Regions from separate parts of the Sphingomonas arabinosi genome, predicted to be linked through region 2. Evidence: riboswitches for the same ligand, from Rfam matches in the RefSeq annotation. Region 2 holds a riboswitch; the other holds the start of a gene.

Region 1 (7,312 bases), on a different contig from region 2:
CGCGACCGCCACGCCAGCCTTCGCCCAGACGGACCCGAACCCGTCGCCGCCGATCACCGACCCGCGCGACAACAACCGCGTCACGGTCGCGCTCGGCGTGGTGTCGATGCCCGATTACGAAGGCGCCGACAGCAATTCCTTCACCCCTGCCGGCGCCTTTGTCGGCACGGTCCGCGGCCACGACTTCTTCCTCCGCGGCACGCAACTCTATTTCAACCTGATCCCGAACACGGGCGGAGTCGGCACCAGCTACGAAGTCGGCGTCATCGGCGGGGTCCGTCGCGATCGCACCGGGGATATCGACAACCGCCAGGTCCGCGCGCTCGGCAAGATCGACACCGCGTTCGAACTCGGCGGCTATGTCGGCGTCGCCCGGACCGGCGTCATCACCAGCGACTACGACACGCTCACCGCGCGCGTCGCCTATGTCCACGACGTTTCGGGCACCTACGACAGCTACGTCGTCACGCCGCAGGTGAACTACACCACGCCGCTGTCGGTGCGTACGCTCGTCTCGCTCGGCGTGTCGGCGGATTACGTTGGCAAGGGCTTCGGCCGCACCTATTCCGCGGTGACGCCCATCGGTACGCTCGCCAGCGGCCTGCGCACCTACGACGTCAATGACAGTGGCTTCCGCCGCGTCAACGCGTCGCTGTTCGTGGTGCAGAGCCTGTCGGGCGATCTCCGCCACGGCTTCGGCGTCGGCGCAGGCGTGCTCTACGGCCGCATGCTCGGTAAGTACAAGGACAGCCCGATCGTCGCCGACGTCGGCGATGCCGACCAGTGGCTCGGCGCAGTAGGCCTGACCTACACCTTCTAATCCAAGCCCGGCCTGGCCGGTCCGGGGCAAACTAAGCCAAACCCCAGACCCATCGATCCTCCCCCGGAAGGGGGAGGATCGTAAGGTAAAGTCTCCGCGCATGGCGGCCCCAAGGCCTCCAACAGACGCAACCAAAAGTCCCTCCCCTTCAGGGGAGCGGTTGGGGTGGAGCAGATCCACGAGAACGCGATCCGTGCGGCAAAGGCCTACCCGACGCCGCCGCCCCACCACACCTCCCCGCACCCCCAAAAATATATTTCACACACCCTCGTTAATCCTGCGTCCATCTCCCCATGACGTCCGTTTCTCGCTTTGGACGGCAGGTTTCTGCCCGCAATAGAGCGCGTTACGAGCCGGGCCTTGGCGACAGGGTGTTGCTCTGATCGGTCCAGACTGTTCGATTGTTTCAATAACTCCGACGTCTGCAACAACAAGGGGAGGACCCTGATATGACCGAGAGCGTGCACCTGATCGAAGCCCTCGATGCGCGAGTGGAACGGCGCAGCGAACGACGTGAATTCTTCAAGACCGCGCTGGGCGCCGCTGCGATGACCGCAGCCGGTGCGACCGCAATGTCCCTGTCCACGTCGGCGTCGGCACAGACCATCACCGATGCGGACGTGCTGAACTTCGCGCTCAACCTCGAATATCTCGAGGCTCAGTTCTACTCCTACGCCGCCTATGGCACCGGCCTCGACAACAGCCTGCTCGGTGGCACTGGCACCCAGGGTGCTGTCCGCGGCGGTCGCCAGGTCAATTTCACCGACCCGATCGTGTCGCAATACGCCCGCGAGATCGCCCAGGACGAGATCGCGCACGTCAGGTTCCTCCGTACCGCGCTCGGCACCGCCGCCGTCGCGCAACCGGTGATCGACGTCAGCGTCTCGCCGACCAGCGCGTTCTCGCTTGCCGCCCAGGCTGCCGGCCTCGTTCCCGCCGGTACCGCGTTCGACCCGTACGCAACCGACGAAGCGTTCCTGCTCGGCGCGTTCATCTTCGAGGACGTCGGCGTGACCGCCTACAAGGGCGCCGCGCCGTTGCTGACCAGCAAGGCGTATCTCGAAGCCGCCGCCGGCCTGCTCGCGGTCGAGGCGTATCATGCCGCGATCGTCCGCACGACGCTGTACGGCAAGGGCATCGCGACCCCGTCGCTGCGCACCTCCGCCGATGCGATTTCACGGGCGCGCGACAGCCTCGACGGCGGTGGTGCCAACACGACGATCTTCGGTGCGAACGACATCGATCAGGGCATCTCGTCGTACAGCGCGACGCCGATCAACCTCGCCACCACGCAGGCCGCGGTGACCGTGTCGAACATCGTCCCGCTCGACAACAACGGCGTCGCGTACAGCCGCTCGGCCAGCCAGGTGCTCAACATCGTCTATCTCAACAGCGGTGCGGCATCGGCAGGCGGGTTCTACCCGAACGGCATGAACGGCAACATCAAGACGAGCACCGCGGCAGCCTGATCGATCGGCCGGATCACATCCGCCGATCGCATCCTCGCCCAACGCTCATCTTCGCTTTTCAGGGATTAACCCAATGACCGATCTCAATACCAAGCTGGAACTCTTCGACGCGATCGCCGGCCGTCGCAACGAACGTCGCAACTTCCTCCGTTTCGCCGGTGGATCCGCACTCGCGATCGGTGGCGCGACGTTGCTCTCGGCATGCGGCAGCGACGATTCCGATCTCGCGCCTGGACCTACCCCCACGCCGACGCCGGCCCCCGCCGCCACGCTCAACGATGCCGACATCCTGAACTTCGCGCTCAACCTCGAATATCTCGAAGCGCAGTTCTATGCGTTCGCGGCATTCGGCGTGGGCCTGAACGCCAGCCTGCTCACCGGCACCGGTACGCAGGGTGCGGTCACCGGCGGCGCGCAGGTTCCGTTCCAGGATACTGTCGTCCGTGAATATGCGCGTGAAATCGCGATCGACGAAGTCGCGCACGTCGCGTTCCTGCGCACCGCGCTCGGCACCGCCGCCGTCGCCCAGCCCGCGATCGACATCTCGGCCGGCACCGCTGCCGCTCCGGGTGCCTTCACGGCGGCCGCCCGCGCGGCCGGCGTCGTCGGTGCGACCGGCGTCTTCAACCCCTATGCCGACGACAACAGCTTCCTCCTCGGCGCGTATATCTTCGAGGACGTCGGCGTCTCGGCCTACAAGGGCGCAGCCGCGCTGATCGCCAACAAGACCTATCTCGAGGCGGCCGCCGGCATCCTCGCGGCAGAGGCGTATCACGCCGGCCTGATCCGCACGATCCTGTACCGCAAGGGTCTGCAGACGCCGAACCCGACCCCGTCGCTGATCACCGCCGCCAACCGGATCAGCGACGCGCGCGACAGCCTCGACGGCACCGTCACCAACAGCGCAACCGGCGTGATCGGCGACATCGACCAGGGCATCACCGGGACGGATCCGACGGTCTCGAACATCGTGCCGACCGACGCCAACGGTCTGGCCTACAGCCGGTCGGTCGCGCAGGTGCACAACATCGCCTACCTGACCAATACCGCAAGGATCGGCGGGGGCTTCTTCCCCAACGGGACCAACAACCGCACCGATTCACTTCGGACCAGCGGCGCCAACGCGTGATCGTCGTCACGGATTGAACAGAAACCTCGGAATCGCGGCGCATTCAGGAGCGCCGCGATCCTTGTTTGGGGAATGACCATGAAAAACCTAACGAAGCTCACCGCGCTCGCCGGCCTCGCCGTTGCGGGCCTTTCCGCCGTCCCGGCCCAGGCTCAGCTCATCTCGCAGGAAACCACCGCGGATCGTCCGTTTTCGGGCGTCTATATCGGTGCGGCCGGCGGTTACGACGTCCAGCCCAACGACGTCGGCTCGTCGATCCTGTTCGACCGCAACGGCGACGGCAATTTCAGCGACAGCGTCAACACGATCACCGGCGCCAACGCGTTCTCGCCGGGCTTCTGCAACGGCTCGGCCCGCACCGGTGCCGCTGCGTACGGCTGCCGCAACGATGACGACGGCTGGGCCTATTACGGCCGTGCAGGCTTCGACGTACAGCGCGGCAACATCGTCGTCGGCGTCGTCGGCGAATTCGGCAAGACCGAGATCACCGATAGCACCTCGGGCTTCTCGACCACGCCCGCCAGCTACACGATGGCGCGCAAGGTCGACTGGGAGGCCTCGGTCCGCGGTCGCGCCGGCTATGCCATCAACACCACGCTGTTCTACGGCACGTTCGGTGCGGGCTATGCCAAGATCGACAATCTGTTCTTCACCACCAACACCGCCAACGCGTTTTCGGCCAGCGGGTCGAAGAACCAGTGGGGCATCCTCGGCGGCGGCGGCATCGAGCAGAAGCTGACCAAGAACATCTCGATCGGCATGGAATACATGTTCCACCAATACCGCGACGACGACGCCCGCGTCCGCGTCACCGCCGGCACCACACTCGCCGGCAGCCCGGTCCTGCTCGCCAGCAATCCGTTCCTGATCGCACCCAACACCAGCGGCACCGACTTCCGCCGCAGCGACGACAAGATGCGCTGGCACAGCCTGCGCGGGACCGTTTCTTTCCGCTTTTAAGGCAAAGGGCGGCCCGCGCGATGGTGTAGGCCGCCCAATTCCCCGACCCAAGCGCCTTCCTCTCCTCCATTCGCCCTGAGCGAAGTCGAAGGGCAAGCCCCAAGCGCAGGTGCTTCGACTTCGCTCAGCACGAACGGGCAGGGGGCCGTCACGGCGTAGTCGACGGGCGGGATCGAGGCGCACCCGCTCGCCTCAACCCCGTTCCGCTCGCTCAGGTACCTCGCCCGCTCGACTCATGCCCTCTCCTCCGGTCGCCTCCTCTCCCGTTCGCCCTGAGCGAAGTCGAAGGGCAAGCCCCAAACGCAGGTGCCTCGCCCTCGCTCACCACGACCGCCAAATTTCCATTGCACCCCACCCCAAGCCGCCTATGCTCACCCCACCCCGGGGGAGCGCTTTATCCGCGCTTGAGAGGAAGGCAGGAGCCTTCGACCCGCTGAACCTGATCCGGTTGATACCGGCGGAGGGAGGGAGCGGTCGCCACAGAACCGCAATCCTTGCTCCGAGACCCTTAGGAGCAAGCGCATGGCCGATTTCGAAGCACGCACCCCAACAGCAGACATCGGCGTAACCACCGGCCCGATCCGAGGCTCGCGGAAAATCCACGTCGCGGTCCCCTCCAGCCCAGACGTCCGCGTCGCCATGCGCGAGATCGTCCTCGACCCGTCCTGCAGCGAGCCCCCGTTGCGCGTCTACGACACCAGCGGCCCCTACACCGACCCCCGCGCGCAAATCGACATCAACGCCGGCCTCCCCCAACTCCGCCGCGCCTGGATCGAAGCCAGAGGCGACGTAGAATCCTACGAAGCCCGAGAACTCCGCCCCGAAGACAACGGCCAACTCGGCCCCGACCGCTCCGGCGGCGTCCCCCAGTTCCCCGCCACCATCAAGCGCCCCCTCCGCGCCAAACCCGGCGCCAACGTCAGCCAGATGCACTACGCCCGCCGAGGCATCATCACCCCCGAAATGGAATACGTCGCCACCCGGGAAAACCTCGGCCGCGCCATGCTCAAAGACTACGTTCGAGACGGTGAATCCTTCGGCGCCAGCATCCCCGACTTCGTAACCCCCGAATTCGTCCGCGACGAGATCGCCCGCGGCCGCGCGATCATTCCCAACAACATCAACCACCCCGAATCCGAACCGATGGCGATCGGCCGCAACTTCCTCGTCAAGATCAACGCCAACATCGGCAACAGCGCGGTCGCCAGCAACGTCGCCGCCGAAGTCGACAAGCTCGTCTGGTCGATCCGCTGGGGCGCGGACACGGTGATGGACCTCAGCACCGGCCGCAACATCCACGACACCCGCGAATGGATCCTGCGCAACTCACCCGTCCCGATCGGCACCGTCCCCATCTACCAGGCGCTCGAAAAGGTCGGCGGCGTCGCCGAGGACCTGACGTGGGAGATCTTCCGCGACACGCTCATCGAGCAGGCCGAGCAGGGCGTCGATTACTTCACGATCCACGCCGGCGTCCGCCTCGCCTACATCCCGATGACCGCGAAACGCGTCACCGGCATCGTCTCGCGCGGCGGCTCGATCATGGCGAAATGGTGCCTCAGCCACCACAAGGAGAGCTTCCTCTACGAGCGCTTCGACGAGATTACCGAGATCATGAAGGCGTACGACATCGCATACAGCCTCGGCGACGGCCTGCGCCCCGGCAGCATCGCCGACGCCAACGACGAAGCGCAGTTCAGCGAACTCTACACGCTCGGCGAACTCACCCACCGCGCCTGGAAGAGCGACGTCCAGGTCATGATCGAAGGCCCCGGCCACGTCCCGATGCACAAGATCAAGGAGAACATGGACAAGCAACTCGAGGTCTGCGGCGAAGCCCCCTTCTACACGCTGGGGCCCCTGACGACGGACATAGCCCCCGGCTACGACCACATCACCAGCGGCATCGGCGCCGCGATGATCGGCTGGTACGGCACCGCGATGCTCTGCTACGTCACGCCCAAGGAGCATCTAGGCCTCCCCGACCGCGACGACGTAAAGGTCGGCGTAGTAACCTACAAACTAGCCGCCCACGCCGCCGACCTCGCCAAAGGCCACCCTGCCGCGCAAATGCGCGACGACGCCCTCAGCCGCGCAAGGTTCGAATTCCGCTGGAGAGACCAGTTCAACCTCTCCCTCGACCCCGACACCGCCGAGCAATACCACGACCAGACCCTCCCCGCAGAAGGCGCCAAGACCGCCCATTTCTGCTCGATGTGCGGCCCCAAATTCTGCTCGATGAAGATCACCCAAGAGGTGAGGGACTTCGCGGCGAAGCAGAACAGCCCGGCAGACACGTTCCTAGCGGCAGACGTCGATCAAACCGACACCAACCGAGCGATCTTCGCCAAGGGCAGCCACGCCGACGCCGAAAAAGGAATGGCCAACATGAGCGAGAAATTCCGCGAAAGAGGCAGCGAAATCTACCTGCCGGCAGCGGGGTAGACCTCCGATACGCCGGCTGCTCTACTTTCGCGTTACGATTTATTATCGTGTTCCAGCTTAGATGGGCCAAGCAACCCGGTTGCTTCAGGTCCTTCGAGTGCGACACGCGGTTGCGCCATCTTAACTCGCTTTTCCACATGCTTAATATGTTCGTCGGCGGGAATATGCTCGGGCATGGTTCCCCCGATCTTTGTGATCGCAGCCCGCACTTCACGTCCCACACTGTGATGGGCGTCAATAGCACGTTGCTCGCCTCGAATGCCCTCGCGGGCTAGCTTGTCACGGGTCTGGGTCATACGGAACTGATTAGCAGCCAGCTCTGTCGAATTCATACGGTCCATAAGATTATCACGTGACGGCACACCCTTCGCTGTCTTGATAGCCTCGACACCACGGCCATCATACATTCCCCGGTATCCAGCATCATGGAAGATGCCAAAACGGCGGTCGGCGACACCGGCACCGCGAGCGGCACCCGACAGGTTCTTA
Region 2 (7,312 bases):
CCTGTGCGTTGGTGCTGACCGACTGGACGCCGGCGAGGACGTGCGGATCGGTGACGTTGATCGCGTTGACGCGCAGGTCGGTGCGCTTGCCGTCGAGCCAGTCGGCGAGGTGCATGCCGACCGACAGATCGAGCGTCGCATAGCCCTTGATGCGCTCATCGTTCATGAAGCTCGCATATTGCCGGCCGATATATTTCGACGCGACGCTGCCGAAGAACCGGCCGTCATCATAGATCCCGCCGGCGCCGAACTGGACGGTCGGGCTGGATACCGCATGCTTGCCGCGGGTCGGCAGGAAGTCCGCGCCGACCGGCAGGTCGTCGTCGATCCGCGCGCGCAGATATTCGCCCGAGAGGTACAGGCTGACCCCGGCGACCGGGCGGTAGTCGATCTCCGCATCGACGCCGTACGAGGATTGGCCACCGGCGTTGATCGTGGCGTTCACCTGCGCGCCGCCCTGGTCGAGCACGGTGGCGAGCTGTCGGTTGCGGAACTTGTAGTGGAAGCCCGTCACCGAGGCGGAAAGCTGCTCGCCGATGAAGCGATAGCCGATCTCCTGCGAGACCGAATATTCGTTCTTGAGCGCGTCGGTGCCCCGTACGACGACTTCGCCACCGTAATAGCTGTTGTAGAGCGTGAATTCGTTGGGCGTGCGGAAGTTGGTGGTGATGTTGGCGAACAGTTGCTGGCGATCGTCGAGCCGGTAGTGGATCGCGGCGCGCGGCAATGCGGCGAAACTGTCGTTGCGGACCTTGTCCTGCGGTCCAGGCAAATAGGTGCGGCCGTTGCGCAGCACGTTCACGCCCTTGAGCCCGGCATCGATCGTCAGCCGCGGCGTCAGCGCGATGCTGTCGGCGAGGAAGAAGCCCTTCGTCACGGTGACTGTGCGCTGATTCTCATAGGCGAGCAGGCGGCCATCGGCGGTACGGATCGCCTTTGCGCGGTAGCCCCAGCGGTCGACCGGCTGCCCCTCGCCGTCGATCGACGTGTAGGATTGCGTGACGCGATCGGTGCCGTAGTCGAACCACAGCCCGGCGGTGAGCGTGTGCATGCCCGTCTTGAAGGTGAGCTTGCTGACGTTGCCGGTCCGCATCTGGTCGCCGGTGTAATTGCCGAGCACGGTCGCAACGCCGTCGACCGCGCCGGGCAGCGCGATCGGCTGGGCCAGTTCTTCGGTGCCGAGGAAGTTTCCTTCGGTGGTCAGCTGCGTGCCGTAGGGCGAGTTGCCGTAGCCGAACTGGAGATAGGTGGTGGTGTCGAGTGCAAGCCGATCGGTCAGCGCCAGATGGACCGGCGCGGAGGCGTAGAGGTTGCGGAACGGCGCGCGGTACAGGCGCCAGTAGTTGGTGTTCCCCGCCGTGTAGCGCTCGTCGAAATTGAAGCCGCGGCCCTGCGCGTTCCACTCGGCGAGCGTCGGGCTCGGGTAGCTCGACGAGTTCGCGTCGTTGTACGACAGCGCGAGGCTGGCGCGGTTGCCGGCGCCCCATTCGCCCAGGATCTTGGCGTCGATATGCTGGCGCGTGTCGTAGCCCGCCCCCCGCCAATTGTCCGCGCGCGTGTTCGAATAGGACAGGAAGGCCTTCAACCCGGTATTGCCGATCGTCCCGCTATCGATCCGGACGAACGCACGCCGGGCCGCGTAGCTGCCGAGCGACAGGTCGACCAGCGCGCCGGGACGTGTCTTCGGATCGTCGAGCGCGAGCGACAACAGCCCGCCTGCCCCCCCGAGCGTCGGGGAGTCGATATCGACCGACCCTTGGGCGAGCGAGATGCGCTTGAGGTTCTCGGGGTCGGCGAACTGTGACGGGTAGGCGTAATAATAGCCGATGTCGTTCTGCGGTGCGCCCTCCATCAGCACGCCGATCTCGTCCTGGCCGAGACCGCGCAGCGTCAGGCTGGAGCTGGTCGAGAGGCCGTACGGGTCGCTCGATGCGACGTTCGCACCGGGGAGCAGCGTGACGAGCTGGAACGCGTTGAGCGTCGGTGCCTGCTTGACGATGAAGTCGGCGGAAATCGCACTTTGCGCGCGCGGGACCTTCTGGTCCGGGAGCAAGCCGGCTGGATCCTGCTTGCCGACCACGCGGATTTCTGCGGGTTCGACCGGGTCGGCCACCTGCGCACTTGCCGACGATGCGGCCAAGGTCGCTGCGACCAGGCCGAACAGCCTGCGCTCGCGCCCGGCGGACATTATACGAAAACCAGCACTGAAAAACGTCACGTCCACTCCAATCGGAGGGACGACGGGCCAGCCGCAGACCCTCCCTACGCCGGTATAAGCCGGATCAGGTTCAGCGGGTCATGGGCTGCTGCCCACCTCTCAGCCGCGCATGAGCGGCCCCCCGGGGATGCGCGCGGCTTAGGCGGTCGGGCGAGCGGTGGAAAGCGCTATCGCATTGATCTGGCTGGTTGCCTCGATACGCGCACTTGGGGGCCTCTAGACGCCCCGCGGAGAACGGCGCGAAGAACGGCGCGCAGCGGCCGGCCTACCCGGAAAACATGCTGTGAAAACAAGGTAGGCCGACCGCCTCGGCAGCTCGATCGACGAGCACCGCCGGGGTCGGCGAGGGAACGCCGACGCCGCAGCGATGTCACAGATACGTTGCGGTGCGGGATTTGGATTCAGCGCTGGTGGATTCAGCGCTGGTGGAGCGACGTTCGATGCGGTCAGGCGCGACCTTCGCGGCGCTTGATCTCGCCCAACAGCGCCTCGGCGACCGGGTTGCCGACCTCGCCGCCGGACTGTTCGTACGCGGCCGCAAGCTCCGCGTCCGTTGCGTCCTGGAGCAGCCCGTTCACCTCCGCGTTGAAGTCGTCGACCTCGCCCGCGGCGGCATCGGCGGCGTCCTCGCTCGTCACGGCCGGCTCTTCGCCAGCGGCCGGAGCGTGGGCCATCACGGCGTCCTGCTTGAAGACGTCGAAGGCTTCGGCGGCTTCGTTGCGTTCCTCGATCGCGATTTCGAGGCGGGTGAACAGGTCGAGTTGCGGTGCGGTGTTTTCCATGACGGCAGCTTATCCGCGCGGACTGCGTCGAGGCAACTCGTTCGCGCACGGTAGAGGCGCCCGACCGGGAATTTGTATGATCTACAGCAACTCGTGCGACTTCCGGCCGGAGTGGCCGTTCTGCCCTTCGAGCTGCCGACCTTGATCCAGCGATCGGTTGCAGCAAGGAGAGACCATGACCGCGATCCGAGCCGCCGAGCCCTATGACCTGTCCCGGTTGATGGCGTTCGATTCCTTCCCCGGAGACCGGATCGTGGAGATCGTCGACCGCCGGATGCTGGTGGCCGAAGTGGACGGCGTCATCGCCGGCTATGTCGCGTGGCAGACCGGCGGATGCATCGGCAAGGATTACGTGAACAAGCTGGTCGTCGATCCCGACTATCGCCGCCACGGCATCGCCCAATCGCTCATCGCCGCGCTGCATTCGGTTTTGGACGGTAGAATTTTCATTTCGACCGGCGCCGACAATGTCGCGGCGGTCGGTCTGCTGACACTGACGAACTGGCAGCCGGCCGGAAAGATCATGGGATTGCGTCCCAGCGACGAGGCTGAGATCTTCTATTACCGGGACCTCTGAATCACGACAGTCCGTGGCTTTTTCGGGGTAAAACGCGACATCCATTCATGTCGTCAAACGTTGCCGATGATACATCTCAGACATGCCCCAACGGATGCTCAATCCCGATCAGCGGCTTCGCGAGCATCTCGAGGATGCTCTGGTGGAGGCCGATGCGCTTGGCCAGACGGTCGTCGCCGCATTGATCTCCGAGGCGCTCGACGCGATGGCCAGCCACGCTCCTTCATAAAAGGGATCGCCCTGCTGTCCCGAGTGTTGGGTGGCAATGGTAACGCAATTTCCGCAACCCCTGAACACACGATCGCTGGACACATGGTCGGAAGCCCCTCGCGTCCGGAGAACGAACGCGGCTGAAATCCGAGCGGGCGGGCGGTACGTCCTCTGCTGGCTGCAACAGGCGCTGCGGGCGCGGGACAATCCGGTGATCGACGCGTCGATCCGCCTCGGCAACGATCTCGGCCTGCCGGTCCTCGTCTATCACGGGCTGCGCGAGGATTACCCCTATGCGTCGGACCGCCTTCACCGGTTCATTCTGGGTGCGAGCCGCGACCTGGCGCTGGATTGTCGCCAGCGCGGCCTTGCCTGCGTCCAGCATGTCGACCGCGCCGACGCCCGCGAGAAGGGCCTGGTCTATCGTCTGGCAGCCGACAGCGCCGCGGTGTTCGTCGAGGACCAACCGACCTTCGTCGCGCGCTGGCAGCCGGACCGCGTCGCCGCCCGTACCGAAGTCGCGATGTTCGCGGTCAACGCCGCATGCGTAGTACCGCCCGCGCTGCTGGGGGACGGGATCGGTTCGACCACCGCGTTCCGGCGCAAACACGAGGCGGTACGCGCGGACTGGTTGGCGATCGCCGATCTCCCCGCCGCCGTCGCCGCGTATGACGGCCCCCTGCCCTTCACGTCCGATCGACTCGAATCCTGTAGCGATGCCGACCTGGACAGCCTCGTCGAGAGCGCGGCAATCGACCATTCGCTCGCGCTCAGCCCCGACTTTCCAGCGGGCCGCGACGGCGCGCTGACGAAGCTCGAACGGCTGATGGACATCGTGCTGCGGACCTATGCGACGACCCGCAACGACGCGACCAAACCGGTCGGTGCCAGCATGTTCTCGCCTTATCTGCACTTCGGCGTGATCGGTCCGCGCGAGGTCATGGCCACCGTAGACGCCGCCGATGCGCCGATAGCGGCCAAAGCCAAATTCGCCGACGAACTCCTGACCTGGCGCGAGTGGTTTCATTATCAGGCCCGCGCGCTCCCCTCGCCCGAGCGCTACGACCGGGTCTCGGAATGGGCGCGCGAAACGCTCGCTGCGCATGCCACCGATCCGCGTCCCGAGGTGGAAACGCTCGCCGACTTGCTCAACGGGACCACGCGGGACGAGACCTGGAACGCGTGCCAGCGCCAGTTCCTTGCCGATGGCTGGATGCACAACAACCTGCGCATGTACTGGGCCAAGCGGATCATCGCGCTGACCCCCGATCCGGAGACCGCGTGGGCGACCGCCTGTTACCTGAACGACCGGCTCAGTCTCGACGGACGCGATCCATCGACATACGGCAACATCGCTGCGTCGTTCGGTGCAGGGTCACCCGGCCGGGATGGTCCGCCGATCTATGGCAAGGTGCCGACGCGGTCGGATGGATCCACGCGACACCGCGACGGTGGCCCCGAGTGGCTTCGCGGCGCCGCGACGCGTACCGCGCCCGAACCGACGCTGCCGTCGAGCCTCCCGTCCGGACTTTACCTCTCGGGCGAACTGCCCATCTAACCCGAGCGCGCATTACCGATGCGCGCTGACGACCGCCCGACCAGTCCACCCTGCACGAACGGCGCGCCCACCCGGCGCAGCGCCGTACATCGGAATTGACCATGACCTCGACCACGCAAGACCGCCCGGAACCTCGTACGACGGGCTATGTCCTGACCAGCAGCGTGACGTTCGCGATGGCCGCGGCGGCCGGCGTCGCGGTCGCCAACATTTATTACAATCAACCGATGCTGGGCGTGATCGAGAAGGATCTGCCCGGCAAGCTGTCCACGCTGATCCCCACGGCGACACAGCTGGGGTATGCCGCGGGGCTGTTCTTCCTCGTGCCGCTCGGCGACCTCATCGAGCGCAAGCGCCTGATCGTGATCCAGTTCGCGGTCCTGGCCGCCGCGCTGGTCGCCGCCGCAGTCGCGCCCACCGCGGGCCTGGTCGTGGCTGCGTCGCTGCTGGTCGGTGTCGCCTCGACCGTCGCGCAGCAGATCGTGCCCTTGGCCGCCAACCTCGCCGCCCCGGAGCGGCGCGGCGCGACCGTCGGCACGGTCATGTCGGGGTTGTTGTGCGGTATATTGCTGAGCCGAACGCTGGCCGGCTTCGTCGCCACGCATGCCGGGTGGCGCGAGATGTTCTGGCTCGGCGTGCCGATGGCGCTCGCGGTCGGCGCCTGGATGGCGATCAAGCTACCCCGCAGCCAGCCGGCCGCCACGTTGTCCTATGGCGGCCTGCTCCGCTCGCTCGTCGGACTGTGGCGTGAGTTCGGCGCATTGCGGTTGGCGACCGTCACCCAATCGCTGATCTTCGCAGCGTTCACCGCGTTCTGGACGATCCTGGCGCTCCGGCTTCAGGAGCCGCGCTATGCGATGGGCGCCGACGTGGCCGGGCTGTTCGGCGTCGTGGGCGCAGTCGGCATCTTCGCCGCGCCGATCGCCGGGCGATACGCCGATCGAAAGGGTCCGCATCTGGTGATCGCGCTCGGCGCCGCGCTGACGCTGATATCCTGGATAATGTTCGGCGTGTGGACGTCGATCGCGGGCATGGTCGTCGGTGTCATCGTGCTCGACTTCGCCGTCCAAAGCGCGCTCGTCTCCAACCAGCACATCGTCTACGCGCTGCGCCCCGAAGCGCGGGCGCGGCTCAACACCATCTTCATGGGCGGCATGTTCCTGGGCGGCGCGGTCGGATCCGCCGCGGCGACGCAGGCCTGGGCCGCAGCCGGTTGGTTCGGCGTAGTCGTGCTCGGCATCGTGCTGACCGCGTTGGCGACGATCACCCAGGTCACCAGCCTGACGCGGCGGCAGCGGCGGAGGGGGCGGGCGATCTGACCGATCGCCCGACGGCCCTTACAGTCCGATGGAGTATAGCGCGTGGTGGGCCAAGATGAACAAGGTGCGACGATCCGCGCCACCGATGACGAGTTGCAGCGGACGTTCGGGTACGTCGATACGGCGTAACAGCGTGCCGTCGGGCCGGTAGACGAACACCTGTCCATTGGCGACGTACAGGTTGCCGGCCGCGTCGCGCGTCGCACTCTCACCGCCGCGCGGTGCTGCGATCTTGAGGTCGGTTACCCGACCATTGTCGCCGACCAGACCGCTATACGTGCGGTTCTGCGATCCGTTGGTCAGCACCACCCGCTCGCCGGGGATCGCCGTGACGAAGCCATACGAATCAAGCGTATCGGACCAGCGCCAGCCCTGGTGATCGTCAGGCCCCTGGTTCCACACGCGGAACGCCGGCAGGACAAGCGACCCGTCGGGCGAGACATATTCCTGCGTCTTCGCCTCGCCCATCTTGCTGGTGAAGAAATCGGCGAGCGGTGGATATTGATACGTCGTCGGATCGATCCGATCGGCGAATTCGCCGTTCGCCCAGACGTTGACGGGGAACATCGTCGCCGCGCTGCGTCGCACCTTGGCAGGTGTCGGTGCGATCACCTTGACGTCCGCCGGCTTGGTCGGATCGATACTGTA

The links. A riboswitch is a leader RNA that binds a small molecule or an ion and turns the genes downstream of it on or off. The one in region 2 is predicted to bind thiamine pyrophosphate.
Region 1: another riboswitch for thiamine pyrophosphate. It lies ahead of thiC (phosphomethylpyrimidine synthase ThiC); the one in region 2 lies ahead of U1708_RS06990 (TonB-dependent receptor).

Annotation. Positions count from the first base shown of each region.
Region 1 is NZ_JAXOJN010000004.1:164,227-171,538, reverse strand. It holds gene U1708_RS09125 (MipA/OmpV family protein) at 1-820, shown strand, start outside; gene U1708_RS09120 (ferritin-like domain-containing protein) at 1,270-2,289, shown strand; gene U1708_RS09115 (ferritin-like domain-containing protein) at 2,363-3,418, shown strand; gene U1708_RS09110 (outer membrane protein) at 3,497-4,378, shown strand; TPP riboswitch at 4,751-4,861, shown strand; gene thiC (phosphomethylpyrimidine synthase ThiC) at 4,901-6,823, shown strand; gene dinD (DNA damage-inducible protein D) at 6,856-7,312, opposite strand, start outside.
Region 2 is NZ_JAXOJN010000003.1:296,852-304,163, forward strand. It holds gene U1708_RS06990 (TonB-dependent receptor) at 1-2,188, opposite strand, end outside; TPP riboswitch at 2,243-2,352, opposite strand; gene U1708_RS06995 (hypothetical protein) at 2,665-3,000, opposite strand; gene U1708_RS07000 (GNAT family N-acetyltransferase) at 3,176-3,577, shown strand; gene U1708_RS07005 (hypothetical protein) at 3,660-3,806, shown strand; gene U1708_RS07010 (deoxyribodipyrimidine photo-lyase) at 3,999-5,345, shown strand; gene U1708_RS07015 (MFS transporter) at 5,447-6,664, shown strand; gene U1708_RS07020 (glycosyl hydrolase family 28-related protein) at 6,683-7,312, opposite strand, start outside.